2 linked regions of the Plantactinospora sp. BC1 genome follow. The protein of the gene in region 2 interacts with the protein of the main gene of each other region in a pairwise test. Links are inferred from orthologs where the notes say so. Each region holds a gene or a part of one and is shown on either strand. Other genes may lie near its edges.

Region 1 (4,528 bases), 650 kb from region 2 along the record:
TGTCGGCGAGCAACTGCGGCAGCACCTTGGTCCGGGCGATCACCGGCATGAAGTTGGCGTCCCCGCCCCACCTCGGCACCACGTGCTGGTGCAGGTGGGCGGCGATGCCGGCGCCGGCCACCCCGCCCTGGTTCATCCCGATGTTGAAGCCGTGCGCGTTGCTGACCCGCCGGACCACCCGCATCGCCGCCTGGGTGCAGTCGGCCAGCTCGGCCGTCTCCGCGACGTCCAGCTCGGTGTAGTCGGCGACGTGCCGGTACGGGCAGACCAGCAGGTGCCCGGGGTTGTACGGGTAGAGGTTGAGCACCACGAAGACCCGCTCGCCCCGGTGCACCACGAGGTTCTCCTCGCCCTCCCGCTCGGGTGCGAGGCAGAACGGGCAGCCGGCCGGCTTCTCGTGCCCCTCCCCCGGCCGGTCCGGACCGGAGATGTAGGTCATCCGGTGCGGGGTCCAGAGCCGATCGAGCCCGTCGGGCATGCCGAGTTCCGCGTGGGGCGCCGCGCCTGTCACGCCGACGATCCTACGACCCGGCCTCGCCACCGGTCGGTCCGGCGGTCGGACCGGTGTTGACCCGGGACCGGACCACCTCCACCACGTGCGCCACCGCGTCGGCGAGCGGTACCCCGTTGCGCTGCGACCCGTCCCGGTAGCGGAACGAGACCGCCCCGGCCTCCACGTCGGCGTCCCCGGCGATCGCCATGAACGGGATCTTCTGCTGCTGGGCGGTACGGATCTTCTTCTGCATCCGGTCGTCCGAGGTGTCCACCTCGGCGCGGATCCCCTCGGCGCGCAGCGCGGCGACGAAGCCGTGCAGGTGGGTGGCGTGCTCCTCGCGGATCGGGATGCCGACCACCTGCACCGGGGCGAGCCAGGCCGGGAAGGCTCCGGCGTAGTGCTCGGTGAGCACCCCGAAGAAGCGCTCGATCGAGCCGAAGAGCGCCCGGTGGATCATCACCGGCCGCTGCCGGGTGCCGTCCGCGGCCTGGTATTCCAGACCGAACCGCTCCGGCTGGTTGAAGTCGACCTGGATGGTGGACATCTGCCAGGTACGCCCGATGGCGTCCTTGGCCTGCACGCTGATCTTCGGCCCGTAGAAGGCCGCCCCGCCCGGGTCCGGCACCAGGTCGAGCCCGGACGCCTCGGCGGCGGTCTTCAGTGCCTCGGTCGCCTCCGCCCAGTCCTCGGCCGAGCCGATGAACTTCGGCGAGTCGTCCCGGGTCGACAGCTCCAGGTAGAAGTCGTCGAGGCCGTAGTCGCGGAGCAGGTCGAGGACGAAGGCGAGCAGGGTGGTCAGCTCGCCCGGCATCTGCTCCCGGGTGCAGTAGATGTGCGAGTCGTCCTGGGTCAGCCCGCGTACCCGGGTGAGCCCGTGCACCACGCCGGACTTCTCGTACCGGTAGACGGTGCCGAACTCGAAGAGCCGCAGCGGCAGCTCCCGGTACGACCGCCCGCGCGCCCGGAAGATCAGGTTGTGCATCGGGCAGTTCATCGCCTTGAGGTAATATTCCGCGCCCTCGAACCGCATCGGCGGGAACATCGTGTCGGCGTAGTACGGCAGGTGGCCGGAGGTCTCGAAGAGCTGCGCCTTGGTGATGTGCGGGCTGTTCACGAACTCGTAGCCGGCCGCCTCGTGCCGCCGTCGCGAGTAGTCCTCCAGCTCGCGCCGGATGATCCCGCCCTTGGGGTGGAAGACCGCCAGGCCGGAGCCGATCTCGTCGGGGAAGCTGAAGAGGTCCAGCTGGGCGCCGAGCTTGCGGTGGTCGCGCCGGGCCGCCTCCTCCAGCACCTTCAGGTACGCCTTGAGCGCGTCCCGGGTCGGCCAGGCGGTGCCGTAGACCCGCTGGAGCTGCGGGTTGCGCTCGTTGCCCCGCCAGTAGGCGGCGGCCGAGCGCATCAGCTTGAACGCGCCGATCAGCCGGGTGCTGGGCAGGTGCGGTCCCCGGCACAGGTCGGACCAGCAGACCTTGCCGCTCTCGGCGTCCAGGTTGTCGTAGATGGTGAGGTCACCGGCGCCGACCTCCATCACCTCACCGGCGTCGAAGCCCGTCCCGCCACCCTCGGTGCCCGCGCCCTTGACCTCGATCAGCTCAAGTTTGAACGGCTCGTCGGCGAGTTCGGTGCGGGCCGCGTCCAGGCTGTCGAAGCGGCGCCGCCGGAACCGCTGCCCGGACTTGACGATCTCCTGCATCCGCTTCTCCAGCCGGTCGAGGTCCTCCGGCTGGAACGGGCGGTCGACGTCGAAGTCGTAGTAGAAGCCGTTGTCGATCGGGGGGCCGATCCCGAGCTTCGCCTCGGGGAAGGTGTCCTGGACGGCCTGGGCCAGCACGTGCGCGGTCGAGTGGCGCAGCACGTTGAGCCCGTCCGGCGAGTCCAGCCGTACCGGCTCGACCACGGTCTCCACCTCGGGCGCCCAGTCCAGGTCGCGGAGCTGGCCGCCCGGGTCGCGGACCACCACGATCGCCCCGGGGCCGGCGTGCGGCAGATTCGCCGCCGCCACCGCCTCGGCCGCCGTCGTCCCGGCCGGGACGACGACGGGGTCGGCACCGACGGGGGTACGGGGTTGGGACACGGTGGCTCCTTACGATCTTGGACGAATCGGGCATCACCGAGGGGATCGGCTTGCCCAGATGCTATCGGTCCTGCGTTTTCCTCCTGCCGGCGCCGCTGCCACGGCGTTAGATTGACGCCGTGGCACCCGTCGACGCCGTGAGCGCACTACAGCGTAGATACCAGACCTTCTTCGGCACCGGGCCGGGCGTACCGTTCGCGGTGGCGCCGGCCGGTGGGCCGGTGCGGACCTTCGGCACCGGAGCACCGCAGTTCACCATCGTGGTCAAGGACGAGCGGGGCGCCAAGGCACTTGCCGCGCTCGACCAGTTCGCCGTCGCCGTCGCCTACCTCCAGGGGTCGCTGGACGTCGAGGGCGACCTGGCAGCGGCGCTGCGGATGCGCTCGTTCTTCACCGACCGGCATCCGATCGCCTTCGTCGGCCGGTTCCTGCCGACGCTGCTGCGCGGGCGGCGCGAGGACGACCGGCGGGCCATCTCGCACCACTACGACGAGGACTCCGAGTTCTTCCTGACCTTCCTCGACCACCGGCACCGCTGCTACACCGAGGGGGTCTTCGCCTCCGACGACGAGCCGTTGGAAGACGCGATGACCCGCAAGATGGACCTGGCGCTGGAGGCGATCGGGGTCGGCCCCGGCGACCACGTGCTGGAGGTCGGCGGCGGCTGGGGCGCGTTCAGCGAGCACGCCGCCCGCCGGGGCGTACGGGTCACCACCACGACGTTGTCGGTGGAGTCGGAGCGCTTCCTCACCGAGCTGTTCGACCGCGAGCGGCTGCCGGTGCGGGTGGTCCGGGAGCACATCTTCGGCTACTCCCCCGGCGAGCGCTACGACGCGATCGTGAACATGGGGGTCACCGAGCACCTGCCCGACTACCGCACCACGCTGCGCAAGTACGCCGAACTGCTCCGGCCCGGCGGCCGGGTCTACCTGGACGCGCTGGCGATGCGCCGCAAGCACGTCGTCTCGACCTTCATGAAGCGGTACGTCTATCCGGGCGGCTCGGCCCCGCTGCTGCTGCACCAGTACCTGCGGCACGTGGCGCACTCGCCGTTCGAGCTGCTCAATCTCGTCGACGACCGGCACAACTACTACCTGACCTGCCGGGAGTGGGCGCGTCGGCTGGACGACGCCCGGGACGAGATCGTGCGGCGCTGGGGCGAGCCGCTGTACCGGCGATTCCGGCTCTTCCTCTGGGGCTCGGCGGCCGGCTTCGACACCGGGATGGTCCAGGCGTACCGCTGGGTGCTGCAACTGCCGCCGGCCCGCTGAGGCCGCAGGGCCCGGCGACACACGGACGCCCGTTATCGGATCGTTATTGCCCGGCGGATGTCCATGGGAGCGCTCCCGAATAGGGTCGGGCAGGAGCCGAGAACGACGATCGTCGATCGCAGCGGTCACCGTACGGCGGGGAGCGGCGCCGGACGTGCGGGAACCTGCCGCCGGAAGGACGTCCCGTGCCCACCCGACCTCCCGCCGCACTGCTCACCGCCGCCCTGCTGCTGACCCTGGTCGGCATCGGTGTCGGCGCCCCCGCCCCGCCGGCCGCCAGCGCCCCCGCCGCCAGCGTCGCCGCGCTGCCCTACCAGGACCCGGCGCTGCCGGTCGCCAGCCGGGTCGACGACCTGCTCGGCCGGATGAGCCTGGACGAGAAGATCGGCCAGATGACCCAGGGCGAGCGCGCCTCGGTCACCCCCGCCGACATCACCAGCTACCGGCTCGGCTCGGTGCTCTCCGGCGGCGGCTCCGCGCCCACCCCGAACAACGCCACGAGCTGGGCCGACATGTACGACCGGTTCCAGAACGCCGCCCTCGGCACACCGCTGGGCATCCCGATGATCTACGGCTCGGACGCCGTACACGGGCACAACAACGTGGTCGGCGCGACGATCTTCCCGCACAACATCGGCCTCGGCGCCACCCGCGACCCGGAACTGGTCCGGCGGATCGGCCGGGCCA
Region 2 (5,382 bases):
GCCCGAACCGGCTTGTCCGCCATGTCCCTCCTCTCTCGTTACTCCAGGCTGACCACGCCCGATCGGCCGGCGGCGCGATCGGAGCCCGGGTGCGGATCGGAGATCCCACCACAACGAGAGAAGCCCCGGCGCAGGGCGCACGGGGCGGGGAAGGTCATGCGGACACGACCTGGCACGCTACCGTCTCCCCCTGCGCGGGCCGCCCGTCGAGCGGGACCTTCGACCGTGCCAGGGCACGGTGACCAGCGGTCTCTGGGTTAAAACGTCGACCAGGCTAGCCTGACCGACTTATCAGAGTACGCGACGCCGGCCGTGACGACCAAATCACCCCGGGTGCTCCAGCTCACGTCCGCCCCGGCACCCGCCCACCTGCCGACGTCCGGATCACGCCCGACGGCGGCGCAGCCAGGCGTAACCGGCCAACGCCACCGCGCTCCAGATCACGGCGTGCCCGGTCAACAGGGCCACCGACCCGGCGGTCGGGCCGGCGGTGCTGGCCCGGGCGGTGGCGAGTACCGGCGGCGCGATCCAGGGCAGCACCGACTCCTTCAGCCCGAACACGTACACCCCGACCACCCCGCCGACCAGGGCGGTCAGCCCGTACAGCGGGCTGCTGGTCGCCGCCCGGCTGGCCAGCGCACCGAGCGCGACCGCCGCCGGCAGGATCAGCAGGTGCGCCCAGAGCCCCACCGCCAGGCCCAGCGCGAGCGGCAGGTCACCGGCCCGCTGTGGCCCGGTGACCCCGCCGAGCAGCCAGGGCAGCAGCAGCGCGACCGGGATCAGGGCCAGCCCGGCCAGCCCGGCGGCGAACACCCCGCCGGCCAGTTCCGCCCGCCGACCGGCGGCGACCACGGCGAGCCGGCGCTGGGTGTCCGGCTCGGTGTCCAGCAGCAGCTTGGTCTGCCAGGCGAGGACCGGGAAGAGGACCACGGCGGAGACGCCGTACGCCTCGGCGGCCTGCGCGGCGCCGCCCCCGTACAGCACGCTGAGCGCGACCAGCCCGGCGATCAGCGGCGGCAGCGCCCGGGCGGTCCGGACGAAACCCGCCAGCCGCATCCGGGCCAGCGCGGTCACGACGCCTCCCCGGCGGCCGCGACGGAATCCCCCGGCTGCCCGTCCCCGTCGACCGCCCCGGCCGGAGCGACCGAACCGCTCGGCACACCGGGAACGGCCGGCGCGGCCCGGACACCGGGAGCACCCTGCACGGCAGGAACGGCCGAGGCGCCGGGAACGGCCTGCGCGCTGGGGACGGCCGGGGTGCCCGGCGGGGCGGGCAGCCTGGCCGGGGGATCACCGTCGCTGAGGGTCGGCGGCTCGGCAGGGCGTACCCGGAGGACCCGGTGGCCGGCGCGGCGGAGCGCGGCGACCGTCTCCAGGGCCTGGGCGGCCGGCACGGCGATCTCCACCACGGAGGTCGCGCCCCCGGTGATCCGCCGCTCGGCGACGGCCGGCGGCCCGGTCGGCACGCTCCCGGTGGGTACCCCCGCGACCTGCTGCTCGGCGGCGGCCGGGGCCAGGACGGTCACCGTCCCGTCGGCGACGCTCCACCGGGCGGCGTGCGGCAGTCGCACGGTCTCGCCGCGATGGTCGCTGACCAGCACGGAACCGCCGTCGTCGAGCACCTCCCCGATCAGCTCGGGGACCAGCTCCCGGGTGGGCCCGTCCAGCCCCTCCCAGGGTTCGTCGAGGACGAGCAGACCGGGCGGGCGGAGCAGGGCCTGGGCCAGCCCGACCTTCTGGGCCGTCCCCTTGGAGAGCGCCGGCAGCCGGACGTCGCGGTACGCCGCCAGTCCGAGGCGCTCGATCCAGCCGGTCACGGTACGGGCCGTCGCCGTGCCAGAGAGTCCCCGGATCCGCCCCATCCCGGTGAGGTACTGGTCGACGGTGTACGGCTGGTCGGCCGGAAACCGCTCCGGCACCCAGCCCACGATGCCGGGGCGGTCGCGGACCACGCCCCGGGTCGGGTCCAGTACGCCGACGGCCAGCTGGAGCAGCGTCGACTTGCCCACGCCGTTCCGACCGAGCACCACGGCGCTCTGCCCGGGGTCGATCTCCACCTCGACCGCGCGGAGCACCCAGGGGGCGCGGGCGCCGTACCGCAGCCAGACCTGATCCAGTCGCACGGATAGCAGAGTGCCACAGCGGCGCCCGGAGCGCGGGGGCGCGACGGCGCAGACGCCGACGCGGGGCGCCCCGCGAAACGTCGTCGCTGGGCGCCCCGCGTCGGACGGGACTTACCGGGTCGGTCGAGGCTCAGACCTCGGCCGACTCCCGCAGGTTCTTCACCACGTTCGGGTCGACCGGAACGCCCGGGCCCATGGTGGTGGTGAGGGTGACCTTCCGGAGGTACTTGCCCTTGGCCGCGGACGGCTTGGTCCGGAGTACCTCGTCGAGCACCGCGGCGTAGTTCTCCACCAGCTGGGCCTCGGAGAACGAGGCCTTGCCGATGATCAGGTGCAGGTTGGAGTGCTTGTCCACCCGGAAGGTGATCTTGCCGCCCTTGATGTCCGAGACGGCCTTGGTGACGTCCATGGTCACCGTGCCGGTCTTCGGGTTCGGCATCAGGCCGCGCGGGCCCAGGATCCGCGCGATCCGGCCGATCTTGGCCATCTGGTCCGGCGTGGCGATCGCCGCGTCGAAGTCCAGCCAGCCCTCCTGGATCCGGGCCACCAGCTCGTCGGTGCCGACCACGTCGGCTCCGGCGGCGGTCGCCTCCTCGGCCTTGGCGCCGGCCGCGAAGACGATCACGCGGGCGGTCTTGCCGGTGCCGTGCGGGAGGTTGACCGTGCCCCGGACCATCTGGTCGGCCTTGCGGGGGTCGACGCCGAGGCGCATCGCGACCTCGACCGTGGCGTCGAACTTGACGGTGCTGCTCCCCTTGGCCAGCCGTACGGCCTCGATCGGGGTGTAGAGCTTGTCCCGGTCGATGGCCTCGGCGGCCTTGCGGTAGCTCTTGCTGCGTTGCATCTCTGATTACTCCTGTGGTGTATGGCGGGCCACGGAACGCCGCGGCCCTCCCACGAACTGGTCGTGCCGGTCAGGGGTGGGCGGAAGACTATTCCTTGACCGTGATGCCCATCGACCGGGCGGTGCCGGCGATGATCTTCTCGGCCTGCTCGACGTCGTTGGCGTTGAGGTCGGACATCTTCTTCTCGGCGATCTCGCGCAACTGGGCGCGGGTGACCGAGCCGACCTTCTGGCTCTGCGGGACGCCGGAGCCCTTCTGCACGCCGGCGGCCTTGATCAGCAGACGGGCGGCGGGCGGGGTCTTCAGCACGAAGGTGAAGGTCCGGTCCTCGTACACGCTGATCTCGGCCGGCACGATGTCACCGCGCTGCGACTCGGTCTGCGCGTTGTACGACTTGCAGAACTCCATGATGTTGACGCCGTGCTGACCCAGCGCCGGGCCGACCGGCGGCGCCGGGGTGGCCTGGCCCGCCGGGAGCTGAAGCGTGAACGTCTTGACGAGCTTCTTCTTCGGAGGCATGTCACTTCCTGGGCTTGAAACTGGGGAACGTGCACCTGAGGCCACCCGTCGGCGCGCACGGTCAAGCGCGCCTGCGTGACGGGCGACGTTCAAGAGTAGCGCAGCGCCGGCTCGGGCGACGCGCCGAGGTCGGCCCCGGCCGGAGCCCGGGCGGGCCGTCGATCAGATCTTGGCGACCTGGTTGAAGTTGAGCTCGACCGGAGTCTCCCGACCGAAGATCGAGACCAGGACCTTGAGCTTCTGCTGGTCGGCGTTGATCTCGCTGATCGTGGCCGGCAGCGACGCGAAGGCGCCGTCGGTCACGGTGACCGAGTCGCCGACCTCGAAGTCGAGCACCTTGACCTCCGGCTTCGCCTTCTTGGTCTCGGTCTCCACCGCCGGGGCGAGCCACTTGAGCACCTCGTCGAGCGAGAGCGGCGCGGGCCGGTCGGCCCGGTCGGTCGCGCCGACGAAGCCGGTCACCCCCGGGGTGTTGCGCACGCAGGAGTACGACTCCGGGGTGAGCTCCATCCGGACCAGGATGTAGCCCGGGAAGACCTTGTTCTGGACCTGGAGCCGCTTGCCGTTCTTGACCTCGACCTCTTCCCGGGTCGGCACCTCGACCTGGTAGATGAACTCCTCCATGTCGAGGCTGGTGATCCGGGTCTCCAGGTTCGTCTTGACCTTGTTCTCGTAACCGGCGTACGAGTGGACCACAAACCAGTCGCCGGGCGCGTAGCGCAGCTTCTGCCGCAGCTCGGCGACCGGGTCGTAGTCCTCGTCCGGCGCCTCGGCGGCGGCGAACTCCGGCTCGTTGGCGGCCTCGACCGACTCGGTACCGCTCGCCGTCGCCACCGCGGACTGCTCGTCCGGGGTCTCGGCGGTCTCGTCGTACTCAGGCACGCTCGCTCACTTCCGTCACTATCAGGTGGGGCAGGTGGTCAGCTGGAGCCACCGAAGACCCACAGCACGCCGCGGGCGAAGGCGTAGTCCAGCCCGGCCACGATCGTCAGCACCACGGCGACGAACACGACCACCACGGCGGTGTAGGTCAGCAGCTCCTTACGGGTCGGCCAGATGACCTTACGCAGCTCTGCCACGACCTCGCGGAAGAACCGGGCAAGCCGGCCGAATATTCCGACCCGGCCCTCGGTCTTGGTCTTGGGCCTGCTGTCCGCCTCGTCGGCCTTGGTGCGCTCCCGGGTGGCGGTGCCACCGCGTCCGACCGGCTCGTCCGCCTCGTCGTCGGCGTCATCGTCGACGACGTCGTCGATCATCTCGTCGTCGAGACGGTCGTTGTCGTCCTCGTCGCGCCGATTCTTCTCGGCCACTTCGCCCTCCGTCGCCGGGTGGTTGGTACGCGCGTCGGTGGACGCGCGCTGCGCTTTTCACGCCGGCCGGAACCCGGAGTCTCCGTCTCGGGCACCGACCGCCCTCGACCGAACCCTCCGGACGACCGTCCCCCGGAACGGCCCGCGGCCGGCGGATCCGTCAGGGACCGGACCGGGCGGACGAACCGCCTCGGCTCGACCCCGCCGATGCCACCAACACGAGCCGGTCGCCACAGGTGATGGCGACGCCGATCCCGGGACCGGTCAGGCCGTAGGCGCAGGGGTGACAGGACTTGAACCTGCAGCCTGCGGTTTTGGAGACCGCTGCTCTGCCAATTGAGCTACACCCCTGTGTGGGCAGCCGACCCACTCAGGCACGCACGCCTGAGTAGAGGCCACTTGCCCCACGGCGGACCAGTGTACGGGTAGAGGCACGAGTTTCCCAACCGGTGTGCCCCAGCGAGCCCGTCCCGCCCGGTCCAGCCGGAGCTATGCCGGAGTGCGGATCACCGCCCGGGCCTGGGCGAGCACCTTCTCGCCCTGGCAGGTCGCGGTCAGGTCGAGCCGGGTGAGTCCGTCCTCGGG

What was found.
Region 1: the proteins of rplA (region 2) and thrS interact in binary tests that used the Escherichia coli proteins (3 or more experiments, as listed by UniProt). The link is inferred for Plantactinospora sp. BC1 from one-to-one orthologs.

What each region holds. Positions count from the first base shown.
Region 1 is NZ_CP028158.1:5,412,308-5,416,835, forward strand. The notes cover bases 47-2,974. They hold thrS (threonine--tRNA ligase), read right to left. Parts: upstream 2,571-2,974; coding sequence 522-2,570; downstream 47-521. Other genes in these bases: C6361_RS23620 (HIT domain-containing protein), read right to left, coding at 47-478; C6361_RS23630 (class I SAM-dependent methyltransferase), read left to right, coding at 2,690-2,974. Outside these bases: more of C6361_RS23620, read right to left, coding at 1-46; more of C6361_RS23630, read left to right, coding at 2,975-3,841; C6361_RS23635 (glycoside hydrolase family 3 N-terminal domain-containing protein), read left to right, coding at 4,027-4,528. UniProt on the Escherichia coli protein: Catalyzes the attachment of threonine to tRNA(Thr) in a two-step reaction: L-threonine is first activated by ATP to form Thr-AMP and then transferred to the acceptor end of tRNA(Thr). The rate-limiting step is amino acid activation in the presence of tRNA.
Region 2 is NZ_CP028158.1:6,059,951-6,065,332, forward strand. The notes cover bases 1,111-3,993. They hold rplA (50S ribosomal protein L1), read right to left. Parts: upstream 2,968-3,993; coding sequence 2,254-2,967; downstream 1,111-2,253. Other genes in these bases: C6361_RS26575 (ATP-binding cassette domain-containing protein), read right to left, coding at 1,111-2,123; rplK (50S ribosomal protein L11), read right to left, coding at 3,056-3,487; nusG (transcription termination/antitermination protein NusG), read right to left, coding at 3,650-3,993. In the rest of the region: rplJ (50S ribosomal protein L10), read right to left, coding at 1-23; C6361_RS26570 (hypothetical protein), read right to left, coding at 385-1,074; more of C6361_RS26575, read right to left, coding at 1,071-1,110; more of nusG, read right to left, coding at 3,994-4,369; preprotein translocase subunit SecE, read right to left, coding at 4,408-4,797; C6361_RS26605 (MaoC family dehydratase), read right to left, coding at 5,287-5,382. UniProt on the Escherichia coli protein: One of the primary rRNA binding proteins, it binds very close to the 3'-end of the 23S rRNA. Forms part of the L1 stalk. It is often not seen in high-resolution crystal structures, but can be seen in cryo_EM and 3D reconstruction models.